3 regions of the Arthrobacter sp. yr096 genome follow, and region 2 is predicted to be linked to each of the others. Evidence: riboswitches for the same ligand, from Rfam matches in the RefSeq annotation. Region 2 holds a riboswitch; each other region holds the start of a gene.
What was found. Region 2 has a riboswitch for S-adenosylmethionine ahead of BMY91_RS13785 (DUF1737 domain-containing protein). Riboswitches for the same ligand answer to the same signal wherever they lie in the genome.
Positions count from the first base shown of each region.

Region 1 (10,407 bases), on a different contig from region 2:
CGGCATTCCAGAGCCGCACCCCCAGGGCTACTTCTTCGGTGACAACGTCCTCACCATGACCAATCCCGCCCTTCCGGAGGACATGCAGAAGGAAGCAACGGCGGGCACCCTCGCACCCAACGACGTCACTGATGTCAACCCGTCATGGGCTTGGGCCGCCGGTTCCGGGATTTCCACGGCAGCGGACCTGAAGACGCTGGGCGAAGGCCTTGTTAACGGAAAGCTCTTGAAACCGGAACTTCAACAACAACGGCTCGACAGCGTCACCCCGACCAATCCGAATAACCCAACCGGCGCTTCATATGGGTTGGGGATTGCAAAGTTCGGCAACCTGTACGGCCACACTGGGGAACTCCCGGGCTTCAACACCTTCATGGGCAGCGATCCGATCAATGGCGTAACCCTCGTGGTGTGGACCAACCTGGCACCGACCGCCGATGGGAAGGACCCGGCCGTGACCATCGCCCGCTCCCTCATCGATAAGGTCTACCGCCCGTCATCCTGACTCCCGCCCGCTAGGCTATTGCGCCCCTGCAATTCGCGATATATCGTGTTCACATCAACGCGATATATCGCAACTTGGAGGGATCATGTCAGACGAACTATGGACCGTGACGGGTCCGCAAACCATTGATGTGGACGACGTCCGCTCCCTGAAGCTGGGAATCGTCAAAGGCCGCTTTGACGTCATGACCCACGACGAGCCCTTCGTTCGCATCGAAATCAGCGAGATCACCGGTGACCCACTCACTGTCACGCTGGTGGATGGACGCCTGGAAGTACGCCACCAACTGCAGGGGCCGCAAGGCTGGTTCCGCAACCTGATGGGAACTGTCAACAACACCAGCACCAACTCAGTGGTGGTCGGCATCGCGCTGCCACCCGGCGTCGACGTCGAAGCGGGGACGGTGAGCGGCGACGGCATGGTCTCGGGCATCAGCGGCCGCTCGCGGCTGAACACCGTTTCCGGTTCCGTTATGGCAGACGGCACAAGTGGCGAATTGCATGTCAACACCGTCAGTGGTGAAGTGATCGTCAGGAAACACGACGGCGTCCTGACCGCCAAGAGCGTCTCGGGTGAAGTTACCGCCTCAGGCACGTTCAAGAACGTCCGGGCCAGCACGGTGAGCGGCGACCTCAGCTTCGATCTCCAGGACTACACCAACGACCTCGGGGCCAACTCCGTGTCGGGGGACCTGACCATCCGGCTGCCGCATGATGTGGGCCTGGATATCGTGGCAAAGTCAGCCAGCGGAACCGTGGTGATCGACGACCAGATGTACGCCCAGCCGGGCAGCAACATCCACACCATTGTCGGCCCTGACGAGCGGCTGATGCTGGTGCGGACCAACACCGTTTCCGGCAAGACCTATATCATTCACGGCTCAGCGCCGGCACCGGATAACGGTCACCCGGTCCCCGGGGAAGCGGGTCTCTGATGCCTCCGGTCTTCGCGCACGGCGCTCTGCGGCTCTACCTGCTTGCACTGCTCGAGACGGGTCCCAAACACGGTTATGAAGTGATCAAGGCACTGGGCGACCGCTTTGGCGGAACGTATTCGCCCAGCGCCGGAACCATCTACCCCCGCTTGGCAAAGTTGGAGGAAGAAGGTCTTGTTGCCACCGAGACAGATGGGCGCCGTACCAAGTACGTCATCACGGAAGCTGGCCGATCTGAACTGGACGGCCGCCGCCAGGAACTGGCGGACGTCGAGGACACCATATCGGCCTCCGTCAGGCGGCTGGCCGACACCCTCCGGGAAGACATCCAGACCAACATGCGGGGCCTCCGCGCAGATCTGGCAGCGACTGCTGAAGCCGCACGCACCAGCGCAACCACGGCAACGTTCAGGAGCCGGACTGCGGGCTACACTCCCGAAGGCCAGCGCATCCTCAAGGAGGCGGAGCTGATGGTTCAGTCCTTCAGGGACGACATCCGGGTGGAACTACGCCAGCACGGCGCGTCTCATCCATTGACCCCGGTAGCCCTCGAAACTGTTCGCGTTGTGCTTGACCAGGCCCGCATCTCCATCAGGAACTCCCTGGGAAACTGACGGACCGCCGGCCACTGTGGCATCAACACGTCGCCCGGTTCGCGACGCAGCGCCCTGATGTGCGAAACTGGAGGGCAGCTCTATTGAGTATCAATCATTGAAGGAGGCCAGCTATGAGCAAGCGTGCACGTAAGCGTCGTGACCGTAAGCGCGGCGGCGCGAACCACGGCAAGCGTCCCAACACCTAAGCCAGCGGCTTAGCGTCAAAGGCTTAAGAGCGAGGGCCCCGGAAACCATGCGGTTTCCGGGGCCCTTGGCGTTGATCTTGTGGCACGGCCGGCGATTCAGGCCTCAACCGGCTTGATGGCGTGGATCCTGTCGAGGATTGAGTTCTTCAGGTTCTCCGGAGCCGACTCCGTGCAGGAGCGCTTGACCATGGTGCGAATGAGGCACTCAAGGTCGTACTGCTCGGCACATTCCTCGCACGTGTCCAGGTGCTGCTTGATCTCGGTGAGGTCCTCGCGGGTCAGCGCACCATCGAGGTACTCGTAGATCCGCTGCATTCGCGTATCGTCGCAATCGCCCAATCCCTGGCAGTCGCTCATTTCTCTTTCTCCTGATTGTTGCTTCCGGCCGCGGCCTGATCTTCGGTATGGGCCCTGAAGCCCCGTTCGGCGGCGTAGTCCGCCAGCATGTCCCGCAGCATCTTCCTGCCGCGGTGCAACCGTGACATGACCGTGCCGATGGGGGTGTTCATGATCTCTGAAATTTGCTTGTAGGCGTATCCCTCGACATCCGCGAAGTAGACGGCCAAACGGAATTCTTCCGGGATCGACTGCAAGGCGTTCTTGACGTCGGAATCCGGCAGGTGATCCAGGGCCTCGGTTTCAGCGGATCGCAGCCCTGCCGAAGTATGCGACTCTGCTTTGGCCAACTGCCAATCCTCGATCGTGTCCGAATTGGACTGCAACGGCTCACGCTGCCGCTTCCGGTAGAGGTTGATGTAGGTGTTGGTCAGGATCCGGTAGAGCCAGGCTTTGAGGTTGGTCCCCGGCTTGTACTGGTGGAAAGCCGAGAACGCCTTCGTGTAGGCCTCTTGAACCAGGTCTTCGGCATCTGAAGGGTTCCGCGCCATTCGCATGGCCGCCGAGTACAACTGGTCCACGTACTGCATGGCGTCACGCTCGAAGCGCTCCCGCCGCTGTTCAGTAGTCTCGGTAGCGAGGTCGACGTCGGGCGCCGCCATTGCGTCGTCGTCCGCGCCGGCTGCTTGGTACATGGCCGCTGCGGCCGGTTCCGTGGTGCTCATCGTTGCTAAGTCTACTGTCAGCTGCGGGGAATCCGGCTGCGTACCGTACCCGGGCTCCGGCAGAACCACGCGGTCCTTAACCAAAGTCAAAAAACCAACTCCATTCAGCGAAGCGGCAACACCATGCCGCGGTCCGGCCTCCACCGCACCTGATGTTCACAACGGCCGCCGCTGGGTAAATATTCCGCAAAGGTGCAAGACTAGAGCAGACTGCACCCCTTGAACACAACACTCATCGAATTAGTGTGGCAAGCCATCCAGGAGGCAAGACATGTCTGTTATCCGTTTTCTCGCGCGACCTATGCTCGCGTCCAGCTTCGTCGTTGCAGGTCTGGACAAGCTCAGGAACGCGGACGACACTGCGAAGCAACTCTCGCCCGTGCTTCGTCGCGCTTCCGAATCCCTGCCTTTCAAGGCTGATGAGAAGACCCTTGCCCGCGTCATCGGTGGCGCGCAACTGGGCGCCGGCGCGCTGCTGGGACTCGGCAAGCTCTCCCGTTTCGCCGCCACGGTACTCGCTGTGACGTCAGCTTTGAACTCCTACGTTGAGTGGCGTTCCGCCGATATCAGCACCAAGGAAGGCAGGAGCGCCCGCAAGGCACAGTTGCTGAAGAATATTTCCCTGACTGGAGGCGTGTTGCTGGCCTCTGTGGATACTGAAGGCCGCCCGAGCATTGCCTGGCGTGCGGAGCACTTGGCTGCAGATGCCAGGAAAGTGACAGGCAAGCAGATCAAGCGCGCAGACAAAGCAGTTCGCAAGGCCGTCGATAACGCAGTTGGAGCATAAGGAAGCATGACCGGTACCACCGCCGCTAACACCGAATCAACCGAAACCGGCTCCACATTGCCACTGTGGCCGGCCCCGCATGCCAAGGGACCCGTGGACGCCACGGTGACGGTACCTGGTTCAAAGTCGCTGACCAACAGATTCCTGGTGTTGGCGGCTTTGGCGGATGGTCCTTCCAGGCTCCGGGCACCGCTCCATTCACGTGACTCTGCCCTGATGATCCAGGCCCTGAGGCAGTTGGGTGCAAGTGTCACCGAAGTGCCCGGCGATGGTGATTACGGCCCGGACCTGGAAATCACTCCGCTGGATGCCGCGGCCGCCGGCGGAAGCACAGAGATCGACTGCGGCTTGGCTGGCACCGTCATGCGGTTCGTCCCCCCGCTGGCTGCACTGCGAAACGGCGCAAGCGTCTTCGACGGCGATCCCCACGCCCGCAACCGCCCCATGGGAACCATCATCGAGGCATTGATTGCCCTCGGTGTCCACGTGGCGGCCGAGGGCGGCAGGACGCCGTCGGCCCTTCCATTCACGGTGGAGGGCACCGGCGAAGTCCGGGGCGGCCACCTGGTGATTGACGCCAGCGCTTCATCGCAGTTTGTGTCCGCCTTGCTGTTGGTAGGAGCACGCTTCACCGAAGGTCTCCATTTGGAGCACGTCGGCAAGCCGGTTCCAAGCCTTGACCACATCAGCATGACCGTGGCCGTCCTCCGCAGCGTCGGGGTGAGCGTGGACGACTCCGTTCCCAACCACTGGAGGGTCTCCCCCGGCCCCATCCGGGCCTTTGACCAGCGGATCGAGCAGGACCTCTCCAACGCCGGGCCGTTCCTGGCCGCAGCGCTGGCCACTGGAGGAACCGTTCGGATCCCCAACTGGCCAGCCGGAACCACCCAGGTTGGCGACCTCTGGCGAACCATCCTGGCCACCATGGGAGCCGAAGTCACTTTGCAGGACGGGACTCTGACGGTCAGCGGAGGCAAAGAGATCAAAGGCGCTGACTTCGACGAAACCAGCGAACTTGCACCCACCGTGGCCGCTCTGTGCGCACTGGCAACCAGCCCGTCGAGACTAACCGGGATTGCGCACCTCCGCGGGCACGAAACGGATCGTCTTGCCGCGCTTGTGGCCGAAATCAATCGACTCGGCGGGGACGCCGAAGAGACCGCCGATGGCTTGATTATCCGCCCCGCCCGACTCCATTCCGGCGTGGTCCACAGCTACGCCGACCACCGCATGGCCACCGCGGGTGCCATCCTGGGACTTGCCGTCGAGGGCGTCCAGGTTGAAGACATCGCCACCACGTCAAAGACCATGCCTGAATTCCCGGAAATCTGGGCACGAATGCTCCAATCTGCCAGCACCGATGAGGCCAGCAACTGACTATGGGCCGCGACGCACGCTCCTGGGATGAATCCGATGTCCGGATCCGACCCAACAAAAAAGGATCAAGGCCCCGCACCAAGGACCGGCCCAGTCACGATGATGCCGTTATTGGCCGGATCATCACAGTGGACCGCGGACGCTACAGGGCGATCGTGGACGAGGATTCTGCCAACGAACGCGTGATCATCGCCGCGCGGGCACGCGAACTGCGCCGCAATCCCGTAGTCCCCGGCGACTTTGTGGCATTGGTGGGCGACGTCTCAGGTTCTCCGGACACCCTCGCCCGCCTGGTCCGGGTGGAAGAGCGCCGGACCCTCCTGCGCCGCAGCGCTGACGACACCGACCCCATCGAACGCGTGGTGGTAGCCAACGCCGATCAACTGGTGGTGGTGGTGGCAGCAGCCAATCCGGAACCGCGTACCGGATTCATCGACCGCGCCTTGGTGGCCGCCTACGACGCCGGCATCGAGCCGCTGCTCCTCATCACCAAAGCAGACGTCAAAGATCCGGCGGAGTTGCTCGCCAACTACCTGAGCCTGGACTTCCCCGTCATCATCAGCCGCACTGCGGACTCCGAAGCAGGCGGAATTGACGCCCGCTCGGACGACGGATTATCTGCCCGGCTGGACAGGGACGCCGTGTCCCAACTCCGCTCCCACCTCGGCGGAAAAGTCACCGTCATGCTCGGCCACTCGGGTGTTGGCAAGTCCACCATGGTCAATGCGCTGACGGGGGCCGAGCGTGCCACCGGGGGCGTCAACGCGGTGACGGGTCGGGGGCGGCACACATCCTCGTCGGCCCTGGCGCTCAAACTTGCGGATGCGCCGTCCGGCAGCTGGATCATCGACACCCCGGGCATCCGTTCGTTCGGACTGGCCCACGTTGACCCAGACCGGATCCTGCATTCCTTCCCGGATCTTGAACCAGGCACGGAAGCTTGCGACCGCGGCTGCAAGCACGATGCCACTGCCATCAATTGTGGTTTGGATCCATGGGTCAACGATGGCCATGCCGGGCCGTCGGGGGTTGCCCGCTTGGCATCCCTTCGACGCCTGCTGGGTGCAGACCCCAGGCTGGAAGCCAAAGAGACCAAGGAACTGGGCACCGTCAACTGATCGTTTAGGGCTTCACGTCCCCACTGCAGCGAATGATTCAGGATAGTTTGGTGGCATGACCCATCCCGTTTCCACCTACAACGATGACCTGCGCCTTGCCCACGTCCTCGCTGATTCCGTTGACGCCCAGACCATGGATCGCTTCAAGGCGCTGGACCTGCAGATCGAAACCAAGCCGGACCTCACCCCTGTCACGGATGCTGACAAGGCCGCCGAAGAAGCCATTCGCGGTCAGCTGTCGCGCTCCCGCCCGCGTGACGCCGTCCTCGGCGAAGAGTTTGGCAGCAGCGGTCACGGCTCGCGCCGCTGGATCATCGACCCCATCGATGGGACCAAGAATTTCGTCCGCGGCGTTCCGGTATGGGCAACCCTCATCGCCCTCGTGGACGAGGGCGAACCAGTAGTAGGCGTGGTGAGCGCCCCGGCTCTGGGCAAGCGCTGGTGGGCTGCGAAGGATATGGGCGCCTACATGGGCCGCTCCCTTGCCTCCGCTACCAGGCTCAAAGTGTCCAATGTTTCCCGACTGGCCGACGCTTCGATGTCGTATTCAAGCCTGTCCGGCTGGAAGCAACGTGGCAACCTTGACGAGTTCATGGGACTCACGGAGGACGTTTGGCGAACGCGTGCCTACGGTGATTTCTGGTCTTACTGCCTGGTGGCGGAGGGTGCGGTGGACATCGCCTGCGAGCCCGAACTGAATCTGTACGACATGGCCGCACTCGTCCCCATCGTCACCGAAGCCGGCGGCCGGTTTACCTCCCTGGAAGGTGAAGACGGCCCGTTCGGCGGAAACGCTTTGGCAACCAACTCGATTCTCCACTCGGAGGTCCTCAAACGACTCAACCCCGGGCTGGACGACCTCCTCTAAGATGAAGCACAGGTAGATCCCGCGGGGCGACCTACGGAATTTTCGACGGCGGATGACCCCTTTTGGGGTCGTCCGCCGTTCTTAATTCGGGCAATCGCAATTTTTGCAACCGGCGTAACAATGAGCTTAATAAACGGTTCCGGCTTTGGATGGGCCACGTGGAGTGCCCTAACCTTTTTTACAGGTCACGAGTGCCAGCGCTAAACCCCGGTTTGCTGGCCGGCAACCCTCCATTCGCGGTGGGGTGCCCCGGGTGACGACCCGGCCGGTCCGGAACGGATGCGGCAAGCGCGGATCCCCTATGGGGGTCCCTCTTGAGTGAGGTCCCATGAGCACTGTCACGTTCGACTCAAACATCATTCCGTCCTTCCCCGAAGAATCCGCAGCCCAGGCGTCCGCAGCCGTACGGCCCCTCGCAGCCGTAACCGGTGCAGAGTTGCAGGCTCCGCTGATCCAAGGCGGCCACGTTCGTTACGCGAATCTCGACTACGGAGCATCCGCCCCAGCCCTGACCATCGTCTCGGCCTATCTGAATGAAGTGCTGCCCTACTACGCCAGCGTTCACCGCGGGGCAGGCTACGCTTCCCAGATCAGCACCTCTGTCTACGAGAACTCACGGAACATCGTCCGTGACTTCGTGGGCGGCAGGGCTGACGATTCCGTCATCTTTACGCGCAACACCACAGACTCCTTGAACCTGCTGGCAGGGTGCCTGCCACAGCATGATGGCCAGTATTCCGGCGAGGTCCTGTACCTGGACATCGAACACCACGCCAACCTGCTCCCCTGGCAAGGCGTGCCGCACCGGAGCGTCATCGCTGCACCAACATTGGCGGCCACGGTGGATAAACTCCGCGCCGAGTTGGCCCAGGGTGGCGTAAGCCTCCTAGCCGTGACTGGAGCTTCCAACGTCACCGGCGAAATCCTTCCCATCGCCCAGCTCGCCTCTTTGGCCCACGAGTACGGTGCCCGGATCGTGGTGGATGCTGCCCAGCTTGCACCCCATCGCCGGATCAACATTGCAGAGGCCGACGTCGATTACGTTGTCTTCTCTGGCCACAAGCTTTACGCACCCTTCGGCGCGGGCGTCGTCGTGGGCCGGCCGGATTGGCTCGACGCCGGCACCCCCCATCTGGCAGGTGGTGGCGCTGTTCGCGAAGCGCGCCTCGATTCCGTCAGCTGGGCCACCGGACCGGCACGGCATGAGGGTGGCTCCCCCAACGTCCTGGGGGCTGCAACTCTTGCCAGGGCCACCCAAGTGATCTCCGGGCTGGACCAGGACGCCTGGCACGCCCATGAATCGGCCATCCGTTCCTACCTGGTGGAAGGCCTCGAAGCAATCGATGGCGTCACCGTTCACCAGATCTTCTCCGATTCGGAAGACACCATCGGCGTAGTCAATTTCTCCGTAGAGGGATTCGACGCCGGCCTGGTCGCCGCCTACCTGGCTGCGGAACACGGCGTCGGCCTCCGTGATGGCCGTTTCTGCGCCCACCCGTTGCTCAAGCGCCTGGGTCTTCCCTCCGGTTCGTTGCGTGCCAGCTTCGGCGTCGGCTCCCGGTTGGAGGACGCCACACGGCTGCTCGCCGGCATCGAGACGCTCAAGCTCACCGGCCTTGGTTGGGACTACGTAGTGGACGAGGGCCGCTGGGTACCGGCGAACGACCACCGCACGTACCCGGAGTGGGCGCCGAATACTCCCGGCACCGCTGGCGCTGCACCCTGCACGGTGGATTAGGCACGGTGGACCAGGCACGCTGGACCAGGCAAGCTGCGGCCCGAGCTCGCGCTGCGGTAAATTCGTAGGGTATCTTTTGGCACCCTGTGAAGGAGTTCTGCGTGTCCTTGCGTTCCCCGGGCGCCTCAAGCGGTGCGGCAGGCACTCCAGGTCCCGCCGGACCACGCGGTCCGAAACTCCATGCCACACGGCGCCACGAACTCGGCCAAAGCTTCCAAGATGGCGGTGAGCACTACGATCGCGTGCGGCCCGGTTACCCCGCGGATTCCTTGGAGTGGCTCCTTCCAGACGCATCGCAGACAGCCGCGGACCTGGGCGCAGGAACCGGAAAGTTCACGGCCCTTCTCGTCGAACGCGGACTTGACGTAACCGCCGTCGATCCTTCGGCAGACATGCTGGAGCAACTGCGGAAAAGCTATCCGCAGGTCAACGCATTGGAAGGCACGGCCGAGGCAACTGGACTGGCGGACTCAGCATTCGACGTCGTCAGCGTTGCCCAGGCTTGGCACTGGTGCGATCCCCTCATTGCCTGCACAGAGATCGCCCGAATCCTGAGGCCGCAAGGAACCCTTGGACTGATCTGGAACCAATTGGATACGTCCATTCCGTGGGTCCACCGGCTTTCGCGCATCATGCACGCGGGCGATGTCCATAAGCCCGGCTTCCGTCCTGTCATCGGGCCGGAGTTCGCCGGACTGGAGCGCCACCTCACGGCCTGGGAGGACCCACTGACGCCCGAAGACATCATGGAGCTCACAAAATCCCGCAGCTACTACCTTCGCGCCGGCGATTCCACGCGGGCAAAAGTCATGGGTAACCTGCAGTGGTACCTGTACGACCATTTGGGGCACGCGCCGGGTGGGACCGTCCAGTTGCCCTACGTGACGCAAACCTGGCGTGCGGTCAAGGTTCACCCCGCACCGCCACGGTAGGCTTGGCTTGTGAAGACCAGTACGCCCTCCTCCTCGATAGAGGACTACGTGAAGGTCATCTACTCCTATACGGAGTGGCAAGACAAGCCGATTACCTCCTCCCAGCTGGCCCAGCGCCTGGGTGTGGCAAACTCGTCGGTGTCTGAGATGGTCCGCAAGCTCAAGGACCAGGGCCTGGTGGACCACCAACCGTACAGCGCCATCCGGCTAACCCCCGAGGGCATGCGCCTGGCGCTGTCCATGGTCCGCCGGCACCGCCTCATCGAGACGTACCTGGTGGAGCAA
Region 1 covers NZ_FNYI01000001.1:815,006-825,412, reverse strand. The annotation lists partial or broken gene BMY91_RS03870 (serine hydrolase domain-containing protein) at 1-505, shown strand, start outside; gene BMY91_RS03865 (DUF4097 family beta strand repeat-containing protein) at 591-1,439, shown strand; gene BMY91_RS03860 (PadR family transcriptional regulator) at 1,439-2,053, shown strand; gene BMY91_RS23600 (50S ribosomal protein bL37) at 2,167-2,241, shown strand; gene rsrA (mycothiol system anti-sigma-R factor) at 2,338-2,598, opposite strand; gene BMY91_RS03850 (sigma-70 family RNA polymerase sigma factor) at 2,595-3,392, opposite strand; gene BMY91_RS03845 (DoxX family membrane protein) at 3,574-4,089, shown strand; gene aroA (3-phosphoshikimate 1-carboxyvinyltransferase) at 4,096-5,466, shown strand; gene BMY91_RS03835 (ribosome small subunit-dependent GTPase A) at 5,469-6,584, shown strand; gene hisN (histidinol-phosphatase) at 6,640-7,452, shown strand; SAM riboswitch class IV at 7,636-7,749, shown strand; gene BMY91_RS03825 (aminotransferase class V-fold PLP-dependent enzyme) at 7,781-9,190, shown strand; gene BMY91_RS03820 (class I SAM-dependent methyltransferase) at 9,298-10,122, shown strand; gene BMY91_RS03815 (metal-dependent transcriptional regulator) at 10,132-10,407, shown strand, end outside.
Region 1: another riboswitch for S-adenosylmethionine. It lies ahead of BMY91_RS03825 (aminotransferase class V-fold PLP-dependent enzyme); the one in region 2 lies ahead of BMY91_RS13785 (DUF1737 domain-containing protein).

Region 2 (10,407 bases):
AGTCGCTGCTCATGATGTAGAACTCGGCGTTGACGTAGCTCTTGGCACCCTTAACCGCCTGGGCCATGGCCTTGATGGACTCTTCGTAGCCCGGAATCAGCTCCACCTTGTTGCCATCGACCATGGGCAATGATCCCAGCCGATGGTTCAACTCGCCCGCCGACTTCACCCATTCAGGCCCGGAGTAGACACTCACAGGATCGGAGAGATCGGAGGTTACAGCGCGGACGCGGCGGTTGACTTCCTCCTGCTGCTCGCGCCTGCGCCTGGACAACTTGAAATTGCCAAAGAGCAGGAACAAGACGAACCCCACCGATGGGATGAGGAACACAGCCAACAGCCAGGCCATCGCGGTGGTTGGACGGCGGTTGCCGGGAATGATGCCCAGCAGGACGATGCGCATAATGACTTCCGCAATGGCCCACGCACCCAGCAACCAGGTCCATTCCTGGCCAAACGGAAAAGGAAAGAGCACCCGACAACCCCCACAATTCAAGAACAACAGTGACCACAGCCTATCCGGCAAAGTCGCCTCCACCGGGTCCGCACTAAGCTGGGAGCATGACTTCACCTGCCCCCACGGTCCTTGTTTTCCTGGACCCCGCCTTCGAAAACGGCCGCATTGCAGACTCCAGCCAGCCACAACTCATGGCTACGGACTTGGGCGCCACTCGCGGCGATGGCGTTTTTGAGTCACTTCTGGCCGTCCAAGGACGCCCCCGTAAAGTCCAGGCCCACCTGAACCGGCTTGTCAGTTCCGCGGCGGCCTTGGACTTGGCCCTTCCGGAGCAGGATGCCTGGCGCAAGGCGATCGACACCGCCATCAACGAATTCCGCGACGTCCACCCCGCTCCCACCCCGGAGGAGGACGAGGTAGTCGTCAAGCTGATCGTCACCCGCGGCGTCGAAGGTGCCGCCAGCCCCACATGCTGGGTCCAGGCTTCGCCGTCCCCCGCGGGCAGTCGCCGGCAGCGGGAGACGGGCATCGACGTCGTCCTCTTGGACCGCGGCTTCGACACCGAAGCCGGCGAGCGCGCGCCGTGGCTGCTGCTGGGCGCCAAGACGCTCTCCTACGCCGTCAACATGGCCGCGTTGCGTTACGCGCACAAGCAGGGTGCCGATGACGCGATCTTCACGTCCACTGACGGCCGCGTCCTGGAAGGGCCCACCTCCACTGTGCTGTTGGCACACCTTGAAACAGTCGACGACGGCGAAGGTTCTGTCAGGACTGTTCGCCGCCTCATCACGCCGCAACATGACAGCGGCATTCTCCCCGGCACCTCGCAGGGCGCGCTGTTCGCCGCCGCCAAGGCTGCCGGCTGGGAGCTTGGCTACGGACCCCTTGTCCCGCAGGACCTGTTCGACGCTGACGCCGTGTGGCTCATTTCGAGCATCCGCCTGATTGCACCCGTCAACCACATCAACGGCAAGGAAATCGGCACTCCTGCCGTGCGGAAACAACTGACCGCCGAATTGAACGAGTTGTTCGCGGGAATCGAGTAACTCACCCGGCTTCGGAGGCATCCGCCGACGGAGCTCCGCTTGGAACCTAGCAGGTGGCAAGTAGAGTAATCGCTCGCGTGACTCATTGATTAGGAACTCTTGGCCTCAACCGAGAGCTGTTTGTGCGTTCAATCGCATTTCTTATCCTCCTTGAAATGGTCATTCGTCATGTGATGAATCTAGTTCTCGTGTTAGTTGGATCACGTCCGGCTGGTACTACTTCAGACTTTGCTGGCTAACTTCCCGGAGGGAATATGGGACTCAGCTCCCCCACAGAAGCCGAAGCATCGGCAACCGAGGCGCACCCCCAGACTGGCGCCTCAACAACAGGTCTTCGCCGGTCCATGGAGGCCCGGCACCTGGTGATGATTGCCATGGGCGGCGTCATTGGCTCAGGCCTTTTTGTTAGTTCCGGCTACACCATTGCCACGGCCGGTCCGTTGGGTGCGGTGTTGGCCTTCCTCATCGGCGCCGTCGTCGTCTACTTGGTGATGGCCTGCCTCGGGGAGCTCGCTGTTGCGTTCCCCGTCTCGGGCGCCTTCCACATCTATGCAGCCCGGACCATCGGCCCGGCCACCGGATTCGCAACGGCGTGGTTGTACTGGCTGTGCTGGGCGGTGGCGCTGGGTTCTGAATTCACGGCAGCCGGCCTGCTCATGCAGCGCTGGTTCCCGGGCGTCGACGTCTGGATCTGGTGTTTCGTCTTCGCTACCGTCCTGTTCACGCTGAACGCCATTTCATCGCGCGTCTTTGGTGAATCGGAGTTCTGGTTCGCGCTCATCAAGGTCGCCGCCGTCGTCGGCCTCATCATCCTGGGTGGCGCCGCGCTGGCTGGCTTCCACCCCCTCGCCGCAGGGGGCTACCCCTCTTTCGGCGAGAACTTCGCAACACCCAACGGGCTGTTCCCCAATGGGTTCACCGGCGTCTTCGTCACCTGCCTGGCCGTGTTCTACGCGTTCTCCGGATCCGAGCTGATCGGTGTTGCCGCTGGCGAGACCGCCAATCCCGGCGCCAACATCCCCAAGGCCATGCGCACTACGGTCATCCGGCTCATGATCTTCTTCGTTGGTGCCATTACCGTCATCGCGGCCACCATCCCCTACGAGAAAGTCAGTGTGGACGAGAGCCCCTTCGTCACGGTCTTTTCCATGCTCGGCATTCCATTTGCCGCGGACATCATGAACTTTGTGATCATCACGGCGTTGCTCTCCGCCGGTAACTGCGGGCTCTTCTCTTGTGCCCGCATGCTCTTCTCGCTGGCTGACGAAGGCCACGCACCCAAGGCCTTCCGCAAGCTCACCAAGCGAGGCATCCCGATGGTGGCCCTCTGCGTCAGCATGCTGGGCGGCCTGGCTTCGCTCATCAGCAGTGTTGTGGCTCCGGCCACCGTCTACCTGGTATTGGTCTCAGTGGCGGGCTTCGCCACGGTGGGAGTGTGGATGTCCATCGTGGCCTCGCACTTCATCTACCGGCGGACGTTCATCAGGAATGGTGGCGACCTTTCAACCCTCCCCTACAAGGCTCCGCTGTTCCCGCTGGTTCCGATCCTCGCCTTCGCGCTCTGTGTGGTGTCGCTGATCGGCATAGCTTTCGACCCCAATCAGGTGGCTGCGCTGCTGTTCGGGGTTCCGTTCGTGGGGGCCTGCTACGCATTCTTCTACTTCAAGTACGGACGACGCCGCTCGCTCAAGAAGGCTGTTGACGCTTAGCCCGGCGGCTTCCTGACCTCTTTTGGTAATGGATCAGCCCTTGGCCAACCAATTGCGGTTGGCCAAGGGCTGATCTGCTGTGGAAGGGCGTTGGGAAGCTTCGGGCAGGCGCCTAGTTCCTGGCCGCGCGGACCGGGTGCTCGCTCAGGATGGACAGCCGGTTGAAGGCGTTGATCCCGATCGCCGCCATGCACAGGACACTGATCTGCCCGTCGCTGTAGTGCTGCCGGGCCTGCTCAAAGAGCTCCGGACTTGGCCTTGACGTACTCATGCGGGTGATCTGCTCGGCAATCTCCATGGCCACCACTTCAGCGGGCTCAAAGAGTTGTACTTCCCTGTAAACGGCCACCAAGGACAGACGCTGCTCGGTCTCGCCATATTTCAGGGCCCGGCGGTGGTGGAGATCCAGGCAGAAAGCGCAGCCGTTAATCTGCGAGGACAGGTAGTTGATGAGTTCCAAGGTGCGGCGCGGGATGTCCAGCCGGTCAGCTTCATCTACGAGTTGCTGGGAATAGTGGCTCAGCGTTGCGTACAGATCCGGCTGCTGCTTATCCAGATAGCCGGCCAGACATGGTTTTGTTTCCTGTTCGGGCATGGTTGGAGCCTAGCGCACCCCGAGCGCATGCCTTGGGTGAGAGAGCGTCCACCCAAAACACGCGAAAGGTGAGAGAGCGTCCACCCAAAACATGCAAAAGGTGAGAGAGCGTCCTACTCGGGGGTGTCGGCGGCGAGGCGGATGCCGTTCTCTGCCAACCACACCGGGTTGAAGGCCTTGCTGAGGTAGTTCGTGCCGGCGTCGGGAGCTATGGCAACCACCACCGAACCGTGAGGTGCGGCGCGGGCCACCCGCAGGGCAGCTGCCACCGCAAGCCCCGACGATGGGCCCAGCGCGAGCCCTTCCTCGTCGAGGAGCCGGTGGACGGTGGTGTAAACCTCGTCGTTGGGGATGCGCAGGAAACGGTCCACGATGGTGCGGTCAAAGATCTTGGGCCACTCGGCCTGGGGCCAGGAGTTGCCCACGCCGTCCACCAGGATCTCGCCAGGGTGTCCGCCACTATAGGCCGAGCCGTAGGGGTCCGCGCCCACCACTTCCACGTGGCCACCGGGCCGCGAGGCAGCCGCACGTTCCTTCAAGAAACGGCCGTTGCCACTGATGGTCCCACCCGTTCCGATGCCCGCAACGAAGTGGGTTACCAAGCCACCGGTCTGTTCCCAGATCTCGGGCCCGGTGGTCTGGTAGTGCGCGGCGGGATTGGCCGGGTTGTCGAACTGCATCGGCCGCCACGCGCCCGGAGTTTCGGCAGTGATGCGCGCGGCCACGGCCCGGGCATTCTCCGGCGACTCAGACGGCGCATTCCAATCCGTCAGGATCACCCGGGCACCATAATTGTGGAGCGCCGCGAGCTTCTCCTGGGAAATGGTGTCCCCGGTGACCACCACAACCGGATGCCCGGTCAGGTGCCCGATCAGCGCGAGCCCAATCCCTGTGTTTCCGGAGGTGCTCTCCACGATGGTGGCGCCCGGCTGAAGTTCGCCGGACTTCTCCGCAGCCCGGACCATACTCAGTGCGGTACGGTCCTTGATGGAACCCCCGGGGTTCTCGGACTCAAGTTTAATGTGGATTGAGCTGCCCAGGCCCCGGCCCAGTGACTCCAGCTTCACCAGCGGGGTGTTACCCACTTTGTCCAGGACCGAGGCGTCCAGACCGTCCGGCACCGGACCTGCCGCGTGCAGCCCGTGCTTGCGGATCGCCGTACTCATCTTGATGCCCCCGTCTCCACTGCTTCCTCAGCCACAGCACTCCTCAGCACAGCCCGCGCCCGTTCCACCAGATCCGGTGCCGACGGCCGCTCTGCCAACACATCAGCCAAACGACCCACGACGTCGCCTGTCCCCCTCCCGAGCGGCTGCGCGGCCCCCGCTTCGAGCAGCAGGTACGACGCCGTCAGGGCTTCAATCGCCAGGAGTTTCTCCAAGGCCTCCACCGATTTCTCCAACTGCTGCAAGGCAAGCGGCGCCAGCGTTGAATGGTCCTCGACGTCGGCCGAGAGGGTTGGGGCGCCAAGGGTCGCAGGAGCTGCAAGGAACTTGAGTTCGGCCAGGAGCCCAGCGGCGGAGTACCAGAGCAGCCCGGGCAATTCTTCTTGTGCCAGGCCGGAGTCCGACGATCCGGCCGCTTGCAAGTGTTTAGCCCGGATAGCCCGTTGCGGCGGATACAACTTGGCAGTGCGCCGTTCACTGGAGATGCCCACGTGCGCCACAGCCAATCGCAGGCCTTCAAACGCCAAGGCCAGTTGCATCGGCTGGAAGTTCCCGCCTGAGACCATCAGCCCTGACTCCACATCGGCCAAAGGGTTGTCACCCCGGCCGTTCAGCTCCACCTCCAAGGCCACGCCAAGTTGGGCAACGAGTGCACGGAAAGCCCCGTGCGTCTGGGGCGCGGCCCGGAATGACAAAGCATCCTGCACCGATACCTCCGGCCGGACATCTTCCAACCACCCGCCGCTCAACAGGCGACGAACAGCAGCGGCCGAGTCCCGCTGACCGTCCACCGCCTTGGCCGCTTGGATGGCCGGCGAGAACGGGCTGAGGTTCCCGCCGCCGTCGTACCTTGCGATGGTCTCCAGCGAGAGGGACAGCGCGACGTCGGCCAGTTCAGCCAGGTGCTGCAGCCGCACCAAAGCGAGAGTTCCTGCCCCCACCGAGTAGGCGTTGGCGCTGACCAGGGCCAGTGCTTCGCCAGGTGCAAGGACCAGCGGCTGGAGGCCGGCCTCAGCGAGCGCTTCGGCGCCCGGAACCAGGTGTCCGGCGGAGTCGAACGCTTCGCCTTCACCGATGGCAACAGCAGCGACGGCGGCAAGCTGGGTCAGGTCGGATGACCCCACCGAGCCTTCGCGCGGGATGGCGGGAAAGACGCCACGGTTGAACAGTTCGGCATAGAAGCGGGCTGTCTCCGGGCGCACCCCGGAGCCACCGCGGCTAAAACCGATGAGCCTGGCCAGGATCACGGATCGGGCAGTGGCACGGTCCAGATGCGAACCGACTCCGCTGTTGTGATACCTGACCACCTGGACTTGATACGTCAGAAGGGACTTTTCCTCCACAGCGGTGTCCCTGCCAGAGCCAAGCAAGGTGTTCAGCCCGTAGACCCGCTGGCCCAAGGCGGCAGCTTTCTCCACCACCTCCCGAGAGCGCGATAGCAAAGACAACGCATCTTGGTTGAGTTTCACGTGAAACGAAGGGTCAGAGGCGGCCCTCGCCACGTCCACGGCGCGCACAGGTGCCACACCAATCGTCAACGGCTCGGCAACAGACATCAGAAGTCCAGAAGATTCTGTCGGAACCCACCGTTCCCGTAACTCTTCCTCAACAGGCCGCGTCGCCGAAGTTCGGGGGTGAGCTTGTCCAGCACACCGTGCACGGTGACCGGATCCACAAAGCCGGAGAACAGGAAGCCATCGCCTCCCACCTCAGACCCGGTGGACTCCAGGTAATCGGCAATTTCACCCACCGTGCCAATGATCGAGTCCCCTGCGCCGCCGCTGCGGGCCTGCAGAATCTGGCGCAGGGTGGAGCCGGGAGGCGCGGCCTTGGCGAAGTGCTCCAGGGTGCCCTGGTTGCTGTTGGTGCTCAGCTCGGGAAGTGGGGCATCGAGGTCGAACTGCTTGAAGTCGATCACGGAAAGGTAGGAGATGGAGTTGAGCTGGCTGTCGATGTCGCGTTGGGTAAGCTCCCTGCGTTGTGCCCGCAATTCCTCGGCCTCTGCCGCAGACCCAACCACGGTGGGCTTGAGCACAAAAAGCACCTTGACGTCGTCGGGGTTCCTGCCGGCCTTGGCAGCCTCGGCACGGATCGAATCCCGGTAGGACTTCATACCGTCAACGCCGCGGGCCAAGGCAATCGCCACATCCGCATGTCCGCCAGCGAACGCCTTCCCCCGGGGCGAGGCACCGGCCTGGACCAGGACCGGTTCCTCCGGCAGCGGTGCCGTGTTCAGTGGGCCCCGAACCTTGAAGAAGTGGCCCTGGTGATCGATCGGATGCACTTTGTTGTGGTCCGCGAACACCCCGGCGTCCGCGTCCTCAAGCACCGCGCCAGGCTCCCAGCTCCGCCACAGCCGCCTGACGACGTCGACGAATTCCTCCGCTTTCTCATACCGCAGGTCGTGTTCGATCTGCTGGTCCAACCCGTAGTTCTGCGCGGCCAAATCGCTGCCGGACGTCACCACATTCCATCCCAACTGCCCCTCCGAGAAGTGCTGCAGGGTAGCCAGGAGGCGGGCGGCCGTGAACGGCGGATAGAACGATGCACTGACCGTGGGCACAATCCCGAGGTGCTCCGTGGCGGAAAGGAGGTACGGGACCAAAGCCAACGGATCATGCTTCGGAGCGAAGGACGCATGCGCCAGCGAAACCTCAGCCGTGCCGCCATACGTGTCCGGAACGGTCAGCGAATCCTCGATGATGAACAGGTCCAGGCCGGATTGCTCAAACGCGCGCACGGCCTCCTGGTACAGGGCAGGTTTCTTCCAGTCATAGCCCAGGCTGTAACCCGGAGTTCCCCAACCCTGGACTCCGAATCCGTGGCCCACAAACCATCCAAAATGAAGCATGGGCTTGAGTGTAGAACTGCTCTGTCCGTTCACCGCGACCTGATTTCATGCGAAGTTACAGGGGGTCGTACTGCGTCAATTATGCTCCCGGGGCGTCTTATTTGGAGGGCTACTCCAAGAACCGCCGATTACGCAACATGACGACGGCGATACCCCCGCCACATGCAGCTCAACGGTCGTGGATGTTACGTTTTTCTTGAGTAATGAGAACCAGCGCAAAGCCCTGACTTGCTGGTCGGCAACCCTCTCTCCGGCGGGGTGCCTCAGGTGACTACTCGGCGTATCGACAACTCGAACTGCAAGCGTGACTGAGGAGCACCAGCAATGCCTGAACCCACTGAAGAAAAACTCTCCTACCGCCTGATTACAGGCCCGGACACCCGTGATTTCTGCGAGCGGATCCACAACGCCCTCGCCGAAGGCTACGTGCTCCACGGCAGCCCGGCCGCCACGTTCAACGGCACTGACGTGATCGTGGCCCAGGCCATCGTGCTGCCCGCCGCGATCGCCAACGCAGATGCCGCTGTGGCCAACGCCGTTGACCAGCTGGAGAACGACGACGAAGAAGCATTCGAGGGCCACGCATGAGCTACGCAGGTGACCTGACCCCGCAGGATGCGTGGGCAAAGCTTGAAGAAGGCGCCATTCTGGTGGACGTCCGCACCGAGGGCGAGTGGGCCCACATCGGCATTCCGGACACCAAAGCCACCGAGAACGATCCCCTGTTCATCCAGTGGAACCTCGCCGGCGGCATCCCGAACTCCCGGTTCATCGAGGACCTGCAGCAGCAGGCCCCGCAGGACGACAAGGTGGAGCTCGTGTTCATCTGCCGCTCAGGCCAGCGCTCCGTCTCGGCCGCTATCGCGGCAACGCAGGCCGGCTTTACCGCCTACAACGTCCTGGAGGGCTTCGAAGGCGAACCGGACCGCTACGGTGAGCGCACCGTGAATGGCTGGAAAAACCGTGGCCTGCCGACGAACCTGGGGACCGAGTAAGTGACTTTCAATCCTGACGCCGCCGGCTGGAGCCCTGACACCCAGGCCGTCCGTGGTGGCCTTGACCGCACCAATTTCCAAGAGACAGCTGAGCCCGTCTTCCTGAATTCCGGCTTCGTCTACGAATCCGCTGCTGCTGCCGAACGCGCTTTCACCGGCGAGGACGAACGCTTTGTCTACTCCCGCTACGGCAACCCGTCCGTGGCAACGTTCCAGGAGCGGCTGCGCCTGCTCGAAGGAACCGAAGCGTGCTTCGCGACGGCGTCCGGCATGTCTGCCGTGTTTACCGCCTTGGGTGCCCTGCTGGCTGCCGGCGACCGCGTTGTTGCTGCACGCTCCCTGTTCGGCTCCTGCTTTGTGATCCTCAACGAGATCCTGCCGCGCTGGGGTGTGGAGACCGTTTTCGTAGATGGACCGGACCTGGAGCAGTGGCGTGAGGCCCTCTCCGAACCCACCACCGCTGTGTTCTTCGAGTCTCCGTCCAACCCCATGCAGGAGATCGTCGACATCGCGGCCGTCAGCGACCTGGCGCATGCCGCCGGGGCGACTGTCGTCGTCGACAATGTCTTTGCCACTCCCCTGCTGCAGCGCTGCGGTGAGCTCGGCGCTGACGTGATCGTGTACTCGGGCACCAAGCACATCGACGGCCAGGGACGGGTCCTCGGCGGTGCGATCCTGGGCACCAAGGAATTCATTGACGGCCCGGTCAAGCAGCTCATGCGGCACACAGGACCGTCCCTGTCAGCGTTCAATGCCTGGGTCCTCACCAAGGGTTTGGAGACCATCGGGCTGCGGGTGAACCACAGCTCGGCATCCGCGTTGAAGATTGCGGAATGGCTGGAGCAGCAGCCTGCCATCAGCTGGGTCAAGTACCCGCTGCTGAAGTCCCACCCGCAGTACGATTTGGCCGCCAAGCAGATGAAGGCCGGCGGCACCGTGCTGACCTTCGAGCTGCTCCCCTCCGCCGGACGATCCGCCAAGGACTCCGCATTCGCCCTGCTTGACGGCTTGCGCGTCATCGACATCTCGAACAACCTGGGCGACTCCAAGTCACTCATCACCCACCCCGCCACCACCACCCACCGGGCAATGGGTCCCGAGGGCCGCGCGGCGATCGGGCTCAGCGACGGCGTGGTCCGTTTGTCTGTGGGCCTGGAAGATGTGGACGATCTCATCCTGGATCTGGAGAAGGCCCTCAAACAGGTCTAACCTTGCTGCCATGAGCGGGAAGTATCCCTATCGCCGTGCCGGAGCGGTCATCGTTGCCGGCACGGTGGTGTGGTTTGTGGGAATCTCCCCCGTCAGCCGTGTTTATCTCACCCCGGACGCCCAGGAACGGCTGCGGATGCTGCTGGCCGGCCAACGCGGGTGGATCCTTGGGCAACACCTCGCAGCCGCGGGAACCGTAGCAGTGCCGGTAGGTTTCGCGGCGTTCGCGCGGGCTGTCCCGGGCAAGGACCCTTCGAGCGGACGGGCAAGGAAATGGGCTCTTGCCGCTGCCGGGGCGTTGCTCGCCGGAGCCCCGTTGTTTGTGTACAGCCTCTCCCGCCGTGCCTCTGACCTGGAGCGCTTTGCCGATTTCCGCGGA
Region 2 covers NZ_FNYI01000005.1:101,872-112,278, reverse strand. The annotation lists gene cls (cardiolipin synthase) at 1-475, opposite strand, end outside; gene BMY91_RS13815 (aminodeoxychorismate lyase) at 562-1,503, shown strand; gene BMY91_RS13810 (amino acid permease) at 1,758-3,212, shown strand; gene BMY91_RS13805 (carboxymuconolactone decarboxylase family protein) at 3,325-3,807, opposite strand; gene BMY91_RS13800 (PLP-dependent cysteine synthase family protein) at 3,921-4,973, opposite strand; gene BMY91_RS13795 (aromatic amino acid ammonia-lyase) at 4,970-6,529, opposite strand; gene BMY91_RS13790 (NtaA/DmoA family FMN-dependent monooxygenase) at 6,529-7,857, opposite strand; SAM riboswitch class IV at 8,024-8,135, shown strand; gene BMY91_RS13785 (DUF1737 domain-containing protein) at 8,149-8,412, shown strand; gene BMY91_RS13780 (rhodanese-like domain-containing protein) at 8,409-8,819, shown strand; gene BMY91_RS13775 (O-succinylhomoserine sulfhydrylase) at 8,820-10,028, shown strand; gene BMY91_RS13770 (hypothetical protein) at 10,039-10,407, shown strand, end outside.

Region 3 (10,407 bases), on a different contig from region 2:
GACCAAGCCTGTTGCTACTGCAACAGGGAGGCCAAGGGCAAGCGGAAGGGTGGGACGGGAAGAAGGCTGCGGCACTGTCCCCACACTACTTCAGGCATCATTGCTGTATGAGCAACCCGGAATTCGAAGAAATCCCCATCCGTGACGACATGATCCGCCTCGGCCAACTGCTGAAGCTTGCCAATCTGGTGGAGGACGGCGTTGAAGCCACGGAGCTCATCAAGAATGGCTTGGTCAAGGTCAACGGCGAGATCGACGACCGCCGTGGCCGCCAGCTCCACGTGGGAGATACTGTGACGGTCAACGGCCAGACGGTCCGGATCACCGCCGCCTGACACCCGCTAGTCAGTGAGGACCTTATGGGTGAGGAACTCACCCACGTGCCCGATTTCCTGCTGGTTGATGCCATGCCACATGCCGGTGTAGAGCACCTTGGTGAGGTCCACGTGCTTGCGCGCCCAACCCATGGTGTAGTCAATCTTGTCCGGGGTAATCACGGGGTCCTGCTGGTCGCGGCCCCAGAACATCGGCAGCGAGCCGTCCAGTTGCTCGTCCCGGAAGGCGGCGTCAGCGCCGGCGTCGATCACAAAACCTGAAAGCCCGACGACGGCGGCAAAGTCCGCGGGACGGTACCGGAGCATGGTGGTGGCCATGGCCATACCCATCGAGAAGCCCAGCAACGTCACCGACGAGTGATTGGCCTTAACGGTGTCCAGCCACCCCAGGGCGTATTCGGCCGCCAGCTTCACAGCGTCCAGGGAATAATCGATGGAGGCCGTGAGCGGGAACCAGGTGAAGCCCGGCCCCATGGGCATGGGCGCCCGAAGCGCCGCCACCACAAAACCCTCAGGCAACAGCCCGGCCAGGCTGAACAGGTCCTCTTCGTTGGAGCCGTAACCGTGCAGCAGCACCAGGAGCGGCTTGCCGGCACGCTCGGCTTCGTCGTGGGACCACAGGACAACGGGCGCGGGGAATGCGGGGGCTTCAGTCATGGTTCCATTCTTACAGTTACCCGGAAGTAACAACTTACGGTGGCGTAGGTTCGCAGTGACGAGGCAGGATATGAGCGTGAGTGAGAACAATCATTTGTTGAAACCCGGCGAGCCTGTTCAAAAGCACCCTTGGGGCCGTTACGTGGCCCTGGGCGATTCGTTCACTGAAGGGATCGGCGACCCCGAGCCGGCGAATCCGGGCGGCCACCGCGGGTGGGCTGACCGTGTTGCTGAAGAACTGGGGCGCGGGCACCAGGACTTCGCCTACGCCAACCTCGCCATCCGCGGCCGGCTGTTGCAGCAGATCGTGGACGAACAAGTGGGACCATGCCTTGAACTGCAGCCGGACCTCGTGTCCATTTCTGCCGGTGGCAACGACCTCATCCGCCCCGGCGGCGATCCTGACCTACTGGCCGAGAAACTCGACGTCGCAGTCGGCGATCTAAGCTCCGGCGGCGCCACCGTTGTGTTGTTCAACGGCCCGGACACTGCTGCCTCGGTCCTGGGCCGGATCCGCGGCAAGGTGGCCATTTACAACGAGAACCTGAGGACGGTGGCCGCCCGTCACGACGCCGTCATTGCGGACATGTGGTCCCTGCGCCAGTTGGCAGACCCCCAGATGTGGGACGCTGACCGCTTGCATTTCTCACCACTGGGCCACCACACCATCGCCACCATGGTCCTGGATGCCCTGAATGTGCAGCACACCCTTGAACCCCTGATGCCCAAGCCGCTGCCGCAGCGTACCTGGCGCGAGGCACGCTCGTCCGATCTCGTCTGGGCGCGCGAGTACTTTGTCCCCTGGGTCATCCGGAGGCTCCGGCACCAATCGTCGGGCGACGGCATCACACCAAAACGTCCGACGCCGGGACCCGTCTTCGGACCCAGCGGCACCTTGCTGCCGCGCCGCTAAGGTGACGTCCATGCCGGGTGGTGTGTCCGCCGCCGCAGAAACCGTCCGGCAGGTGCGCCTGCGACGCCAACAGCTGCGGACGCCAAAGCCGGGAGCGCCCTCTGAAGTGCTCCGCAACCTCCTGGCGGTGCAGTCGCAGGAGTTTCCCTACGCGCGCTGGACGCTGGCTCAAAGGACATCCGGCAGTACGTCCGCCGAGGTGGAGCAGGCAGTGGCGGACGGGACCATTCTTCGGACCCATATCCTCCGGCCCACCTGGCACTTTGTGCATCAGGACGATCTTGGCTGGCTCATGGGATTGTCTGCGGACCGTCTCCATCAGGGCAACAAAGGCATGTACCGCCAGACCGGGATCGATGAGGAAGCCGCTGCCACCAGTGGGGGCATCCTGGCCGAAGCCGTGGCCAACGGAGCCCACAAGACCCGCGAAGAACTGGCCGGGGTACTGGGACAAGCCGGCTTTCCCAGCAAAGGGCTTGGCTTTATCTACCACCTGATGCACGCAGAAATCAGCAGCATCCTGGTCAGCGGCGCTCCGGTCCGTTCGGCCGGAGGAGCGCTCAAACAGACCTATGGCCTGTTTGAGGAACGCGTGCCCGGCACCGTCCGCGGGCCGCTCACCGGCGACGACCGCGAGCAAGCTCTCGGACAGCTGGCACACCGCTATTTCAGCAGCCGCGGCCCAGCCACCGTCAAGGACTGTGCAGCGTGGTCCGGGCTGACCATGAAGGACATTAAACTGGGGATCCAAGCCGCTGCCAAGCTGTTTCCGGACGCCCTGGAATCGGCCTGCTTTGACGGCCTGGAGTTTCACTGTGCCGCTGAGGACGGCGTGAATTTCACCGCTGCCCTTCCAACGAAAGAGCCGGACGCGCCCCGGATCGACCTCATCCAGTGCTACGACGAGTACGTGATGGGCTACTCGCAGTCCCGGTACTACCTTGGTGGCACGGCCCCCTACTTCCCCGAGGACAACGGTCCCATGCACGTAGTCCTGCTGGACGGGAGACTGGCTGGTTGGTGGCGTCACGGATTTTCCGGCGGGATCTGCGAGCTGGACGTCCGCATGAATCAGCCGGCAACAGCGCAGGAGCAGGCTGCACTTGAAGCCGAGGCAGAGCGCTACGGGCTGTTTCTGGGGATGGAGACCAGGCTGGTGTGAAGCGGCGGGGTTGTGAAAGAGGCAGGGGTTGTGAAGAGGCAAGGCTAAGCTGGGAGAAGACCTAGGAGGCCTGCACTGTGAACAATCTGATCTTCTGGATCATCGTCTGCTCGTGGCTGATTCCCTTTGGAATCCGCATGTACAACCGGTCCAAGGCACGGCGGCTCCAGGACGGCGGCTTCCGGGGTCCTGGGTACCCGCCGCAGAATCTCCCCGGCCCGGGCTACCCTCCGCAAGGGTACCCGCAGCAGTACCCCGGGCAGCAGTACCCCGGGCAGCAGTACCCCGGGCAGCAGTACCCCGGGCAGCAGTACCCCGGGCAGCAGTACCCCGGGCAGCCGCAACCCGGGCCTGGCTACCCTCCGCAGGGCTACCCCGGGTACCCGTCTGAGCCGATAGTCATCCGCCCCGCAGATGACGCACCGCAGGCCGCGCCGGCGTCGAGCCCTTCCGCGCCGGCGTCGAGCCCTTCCTCGCCGGCGCCGTTCCCCGCTGCGGGCGGCACGGAGCCCCAGGGTTACCGGGCGCGGAAGCTGGCCGACTTGGACGCGAAATTCAGCAATGGCGAAATCGCCATGGAGGATTACATGAAGCAGCGCGCCGACATCATGAACGGCTGAGCGCCCGATCTGCCCGGATGCTCAGGCCAGGAATGTCCGGATGCTCAGGCGAAGAATGCCTGGCGAAGCTGCGTTGACAGCTGCCCGATTTCTGTCAGGAATCCATCGTGGCCAATCGGCGCTTCGATGACGTGAACGGGAACATCGCCCGGCAGTGCCGCGGCCAATTCCTGTGACTGTGCCGGGAAATAGAGCCTGTCCGTGTCCACGGCTGCGACGAAAAACTCTGCCGTAGTCCCGGACAACGCCTCTTGCAACGAGCCCCGCCCGCGTGTGACGTCGTGGGACATCAGTGCCTCGGTGATGGCGATGTAGCTGTTCGCGTCAAAGCGCCGGACCAGTTTGCTGCCCTGGTGGTCGAGGTAGCTCTCCACCTGATACCGGCCCCGCTCCCCCAAGACGGCAGCAGCAAGAGGCGTCTCCTGGTGCTGGGCCTCCCGGCCAAAGCGGAAGTCCAGCTCCAGTGCTGAGCGATAAGTGATGTGGGCGATGCGCCGGGCCAAGGCCAATCCTTGCTCGGGCGCCGTTCCGCCGTAGTAGTCCCCATTCTTGAAATGTGGGTCCTGCCGAATGGCGAGGGTCTGGGCCTGCGCGAAGGCAATCTGCTCCGCCGTGCTGTAGGCGCCCACGGAGATGACGGCGCAACGTTTGACCCGTTCCGGCAGGGTCACTGCCCACTCAAGAGCCCTCGCCCCACCCATGGAGCCGCCCAGGACCGCATGCCAGGCCTCGATCCCCAAGGCATCGGCAAGCCGCGCTTCGGCCTCCGTGCTGTCGCGGAGGGTGATCAGGGGGAAACGCGAGCCCCAGGGCTTGCCGTCCGGCGCTTCTGAAGAGGGGCCGGTGCTTCCATAGCAGCCGCCCACGATGTTGATGGAGACCACAAAGAAGCGGTCTGTGTCGATGGTGGCGCCCGGTCCTACAAGCTGCTCCCACCATCCTTCCTCGTCCGTGGCACCACGGGCTACGTGGGTGCTGCCCGTCAGTGCATGTTGGATGAGCACGGCGTTGGACGCATCCGCGTTCAGGCGACCCCAGGTTTCGTAGGCCAGCACGACATCCGGAAGAAAGCCCCCGGCCTCAAGTTCCAGCGGCCCTATGCCGGCGTACTTGACCGTGCCGTCTTCTTGTTCGGCTGTGGAAAGGGCTGCAGCAGTAATGGTCATTCCTTTGATACCTAACCTCGCGCTTGCCCGCCGCCTTGCGTGCGACAGGCCAGGTCCTCACCCGGGGCACCCCACCGCGTAAGGAGGGTTGCCGGCCAGCAAGCCGGGGCTGTCTGCTGGCACTCATGACCTAATACGTAGAGTCTAGGAAGGACACCGCTGTTCTGGCGAAGAATGTGACAGCAGTGTGACGGTTTAAGGCTGGTTGGTTCATGAACGAGCACCCGGGAGCGCCGCCCGGCGAATAATCGACGGGCCGGGCGGCGTTCCAGCTGAAGGCGCCTTGGCCAGGGGCCGGACGCTGCTCAGGCGCCCTTTGCGGCCCTGAATCCAGCCTCCAGGTCAGCGATGATGTCATCCACATGCTCGATGCCTACAGACAGGCGAACCAAGCCGGGATTGACGCCGGCAGCAACCTGCTGCTCCACGGTCAGCTGGCTGTGCGTGGTAGATGCCGGGTGGATCACCAGGGAACGGACGTCACCGATGTTGGCCACGTGGGAGTGCAACTCCAGGCCGTCCACAAAGCGTTTGCCCGCTTCAACGCCGCCCTTGATGGTGAAGGCAACGATTGCGCCGGTGCCCTGCGGACCATACTTCCGGCCACGGTCGTACCAAGGGCTCGACGGCAGCCCCGCGTAGGCTACCGATTCGACGTCGTCATGGGCTTCAAGCCACTCAGCCACTTTGGTGGCGTTGGCGACGTGACGTTCGATGCGCAGGCTCAAGGTCTCCAGCCCCTGGGCGATCAGGAAGGCATTGAACGGCGAGACGGCTGAGCCAAGGTCGCGAAGCAGCTGGACCCGCGCCTTCAGGATGTAGGAGAGGTTGGCGCCCAGAGCACCGTCCTTGCCGAGATCGCGCGCGTAAACAAGTCCGTTGTAGCTGGGGTCCGGGGTATTGAAGCCTGGGAATCGCTCCGGATCCTGGCCGAAGTCGAAGTTGCCGGAGTCCACAATCACGCCGGCAATGGCAGAACCGTGTCCGCCAAGGTACTTGGTGGCTGAGTGGACCACAATATCGGCGCCCCACTCCAAGGGACGGATGAGATACGGCGTGGACAGGGTATTGTCCACGATCAGCGGCACGCCGGCCTCGTGCGCGGTGCGGGCAACGCCCTCGATGTCCAGCACGTCCTGGCGCGGGTTGGAAACAACTTCGCCAAAAAACAGCTTGGTGTTCGGCTGGACGGCGTCACGCCAGTGATCCAGGTTGTCCGGATCCTCCACGAACGTCACCGAGATGCCGAACTTCTTCAACGTGTGTGCCAGCAGGTTGTAGGTGCCGCCATACAGGCTGGGACTGGCAACAATGTGGTCCCCCGCCTCGGCGATGTTCAGGATGGCGAACGTTTCCGCCGCCTGACCGGAGCTGAGCAGGAGAGCGCCCAGGCCGCCTTCAAGGCTGGCAACACGCTGCTCCACGGCATCCTGCGTCGGGTTGCCGATCCGGGTGTAAATGGGCGCAAGCTCTGCCAGGGCGAAGCGGTTGGCAGCACTCTCCGCGCTGGGGAACACGAAGGACGTGGTCTGGTAGATCGGCAGCGAGCGGGCTCCCGTGGCGGCGTCAGGCTCCTGGCCTGCGTGGATCTGGCGGGTTTCGAAAGACCATCCTTGGGACATGGAGTTCTCCTGTTCGTGGCGCATGGGTTCGGCGGGATACTGGCTTTGTGTGAGCTGCGGCCAGTCTAGGAAGTGTCCGGGGGCTAAGACAGCTTTGTGACGCCGGGGGAATCTTTCGGACTTCGGGAGTCCCTTCATGACGCCATCAAGGACCAGCCAGATACATCCCACCTTAGTTAGGCTTGACTTAGCTGAGACCCCGATCACAAAGTGCCAAGATGAAGCCATGCGCATGGATCACGTCTCTTACGCCTGTGAACGAGATGGCCTTTTGGCCACTACCGAACGAATTTCCGCGGCATTGGGAGTGGACGCTGTCCGGGGCGGAGTGCACCCGCGCTTCGGTACCCGGAACATGATCATTCCCCTCGCGGATAACAAATACCTGGAAGTAGTGGAGGTCCTGGACCACCCTGCTTCCGACAAAGCACCCTTTGGCCAAGCCGTCCGGGCAAGGTCGGCAGCAGGCGGTGGTTGGATGGGCTGGTGCGTCGCCGTTGACGACCTCGCTCCCTTCGAAGACCGTCTTGGCCGCTCCGCCGTTCCGGGCAACCGCAAGTTCCCTGACGGCCGCGAATTGGTGTGGCAGCAGATTGGCATCCTCGGCCTGATCGCCGATCCCCAGGTGCCGTACCTGCTCAAGTGGGAGGGCGACCCCTCTCTGCACCCGTCCAAGATCTACGAGAGCGACGTGAAGATGTCCAGCCTCACCATTGCGGGCTCGGCGGAGCGCGTCACTGAGTGGCTGGGCGAGCCGGTGGAGAAGCCCCTGGAAGATGTAGCGGTCCAGTGGATGGCCCCGCACGGAACCCCGGGCATCATGTCAGTTACCTTCGAAACCGCCTCCGGAGCCGTCACCATCTGACCGTTCCAACCTCCGGGCCCGCCCCGGTGCCGGACAGCCATGCCCGGGCAAAGCTTCGGCCGCCATCAGCGGGGTGCCAATGACGTCACCCCTCCGATGGCGGCCGGATACTTTTAACGGCCTGTAGCGTCCGGCTAGCCCAATCCCACTGCCTTGCCGAAGAGGCTGAACCCTACGAACGCCACGATGTCCAGCAATGCGTGCGCAATCACCAGCGGCATCACCCTCTTGGTCCTGGTGTAGATCCAGGCGAACACCAGACCCATCACAACGTTTCCGATGAACGGCCCGAAGCCCTGGTACAGGTGGTAACTCCCGCGCAGGACGGCACTGACCACAATCGCCGCCGGCGTGCTCCAGCCGAACTTGCCGAAGCGGTCCATCAGGTACCCCACCACAATGACCTCTTCCACGATCGCGTGGCGCATCGCCGACAGGATGAGCACCGGGACTGTCCACCAGTACGCATCCAACCCGCTTGGGACGATCGCCGTGGTGATGCCCAGCGCCCGCCCGGCCGCGTACAGCCCCAAGGAGGGAATGCCTATGGCCGCGGCAAGCCCCAAGCCCTGGAGCACGTCCTTGCCGGGCCGGGCGAAATTGAAGCCCAACCTCGCGAACGCCGAGCCGCCCTCGGTGTCCCTGTTTGCCTGGATGTGCGTGGACAGGAAATAGAACACCAGGGCAACAGGCACCAGGGCGAACAGAATATCCAGCAACTGGTACGTAAGGTCGAAGTACTCCCGGGTACTTTGCGATCTGTTAAGCGTTGATGTCGCATCGGCCAGCGGAGCCCGCGTCATCTTGTCCAGCAACTGCACCACGGAGTAGACGGCCGACTGGCCCAGGGAAAGGCCCAGCACAATAAGTACTTCGGCGCGCAGCCGGCGACGGGAAGCAAGGAACATGTACCTATCTTGCCTGCAGTTCCTGCCACTTTGCCGGGAACTGCCGCCCTATGCTTGGTGGGATGGGTGCCCCAGAGAGAATATTCATGATCCGGCACGGCCAGTCGGCCGCGAATGCCGACACGTCCATCTACAACCGTGTGCCGGATTACCGGATCCCCCTCACGGACCTGGGCGTTGAACAGGCCCGGATCGCCGGTGAGGACCTTCGGCGGAAGCTCGATGGGCAGCAGGTATGCGTCTACGTTTCACCGTACTTGCGCGCATACCAGACGCTGGAGGCAATGAACCTTGGGCCGTTGATCGAGCGGGTCATCGAGGAACCGAGGCTCCGGGAACAGGACTGGGCCAACTTCCAGATCGCCGGGGACATCGAGGACCAAAAGGAGCTCCGCAACCTTTACGGCCACTTCTTTTACCGGTTCCGCGAGGGCGAGTCCGGCTCGGATGTGTACGACCGCGTGTCCTCGTTCATGGAGACGCTGTACCGACACTGGCACAAGCCCACTTATGCCCCGAATACGCTGCTGGTGACCCACGGGCTGACCATGCGCCTGTTCTGTATGCGCTGGTTCCACTGGACCGTGGAGTACTTTGAGTCCCTCAACAACCCGGACAACGCCGAGTTGCGGACACTGATCAAGAACGACGGCGAGCAGTACAGTTTGGATTTACCGTTCACCCAGTGGGTCCCCAGGGATGTTGACGACTCGGTGCTGCACGCACCGAGGATGCGCTTTTAGCCGGCGATCCTCAGGACGCAGGTGCGACGATGACCTCTGTGCCTTTGGCCTCGAACGCCGCCTTGTCCTCCGGGCTGATCCCGGAGTCCGTGATGAGGTGCCTGAAGTCGTACCCTGCCATGGCGGCAAAGGAGCGGCGGCCCACCTTGGAAGAATCGGCCACCACATAGGATTCGGTGGCCCGGCGGGCCATCACGGTGTTGACCATGGCTTCGCCCTCATCGGTGATGGTGGGGCCAAGATCGGGGTCCACCCCGTTGACGCCGATGAACGCAATGTCCAGGGCAACCTTCTGCATGATGACATCCGTGTAAGGACCCACGAGTTCGTAGGAGCGGGGATTCAGGATGCCCCCGGTGACCATGATCTTAATGTTCGGCCGGACCGCCAGTTGCGAGGCAATGTTGATGGCGTTGGTCACCACCGTCAAGGTGGGCGTATGGGATGGCGCGTTGAGGTCCTCGCGGGTGGACAGGAGCTGGGCGAGGGCCGTGTTGGTGGTACCGCCACTGAGCCCGATGACTGCACCGGCGCGGATCAATGCTGACGCTGCCAGCGCAATCTCCTGCTTGGCCACAGCGTGGTCGTCCCGGTTGTAGCGGCCCGGGAGGTCGTAGGCCACGGATCCGGTTGTAGCGCCACCCCGCGTACGGCTCAGCAATCTCTGCTTGGCGAGGCTGTCAAGATCCCGGCGGGCCGTCGCAGGCGACACACCCAGACGCGTCACGATGTCCTCGACCTCCACATGGCCGGATTCGGCCAGGAGATCGAGGATGGCGGTGAGCCGATCTGTGCGGGTCATGACGAGCCTTTCGCGGGTTCCTGCTATTTCGCTTTGGCGAACAGCGTCAGCATACGTGCGGACTCCAGCACCAGGGCATCCCGGCCGGCCTTGATGTACTTCCGGGAATCTACCACTGCAGGGTTGGCATCGAGGTACTCACGGACGGCGCGGGTAAAGAACCCGTTTAGATGTGTGGATACGTTGATTTTAGTCATACCCGCGCCGATAGCAGCTACGAGCATCTCATCTGTGACGCCCGAGGAGCCGTGAAGAACCAACGGTTTTCCAACGGCGGCCTTCAGCCTGGAGATCAAGTGCAGGTCCAAAGCGGCACTGCGTTCGGTCATGGCGTGGGAGGAACCAACAGCCACGGCGAGCGCGTCCACCCCCGTTGCCTCGACGAATGCCTGCGCCTCGGCAGGGTCGGTCCGGACGCCCGGGGCGTGGGCGCCGTCCTTGCCTCCCACCTTGCCGAGTTCGGCCTCAACGTAGACACCATGCTCGTGGGCGTACTTCGCGACGCGCTGGGTGACTTCGACGTTCCATTCGTAGGGAAGATGCGCGCCGTCGTACATCACCGAACCGAAGCCGAGGTCCACGGCAGCGAGCGCGAGGTCCTCGGACTCCGCGTG
Region 3 covers NZ_FNYI01000002.1:45,656-56,062, forward strand. The annotation lists gene BMY91_RS05130 (DMT family transporter) at 1-84, opposite strand, end outside; gene BMY91_RS05135 (RNA-binding S4 domain-containing protein) at 108-335, shown strand; gene BMY91_RS05140 (alpha/beta hydrolase) at 342-992, opposite strand; gene BMY91_RS05145 (SGNH/GDSL hydrolase family protein) at 1,063-1,905, shown strand; gene BMY91_RS05150 (winged helix DNA-binding domain-containing protein) at 1,916-3,067, shown strand; gene BMY91_RS05155 (hypothetical protein) at 3,145-3,687, shown strand; gene BMY91_RS05160 (homoserine O-acetyltransferase MetX) at 3,732-4,853, opposite strand; SAM riboswitch class IV at 4,868-4,984, opposite strand; gene BMY91_RS05165 (bifunctional o-acetylhomoserine/o-acetylserine sulfhydrylase) at 5,159-6,499, opposite strand; gene BMY91_RS05170 (VOC family protein) at 6,702-7,340, shown strand; gene BMY91_RS05175 (CPBP family intramembrane glutamic endopeptidase) at 7,475-8,248, opposite strand; gene BMY91_RS05180 (histidine phosphatase family protein) at 8,335-8,991, shown strand; gene BMY91_RS05185 (DeoR/GlpR family DNA-binding transcription regulator) at 9,002-9,793, opposite strand; gene BMY91_RS05190 (class II fructose-bisphosphate aldolase) at 9,817-10,407, opposite strand, start outside.
Region 3: another riboswitch for S-adenosylmethionine. It lies ahead of BMY91_RS05160 (homoserine O-acetyltransferase MetX); the one in region 2 lies ahead of BMY91_RS13785 (DUF1737 domain-containing protein).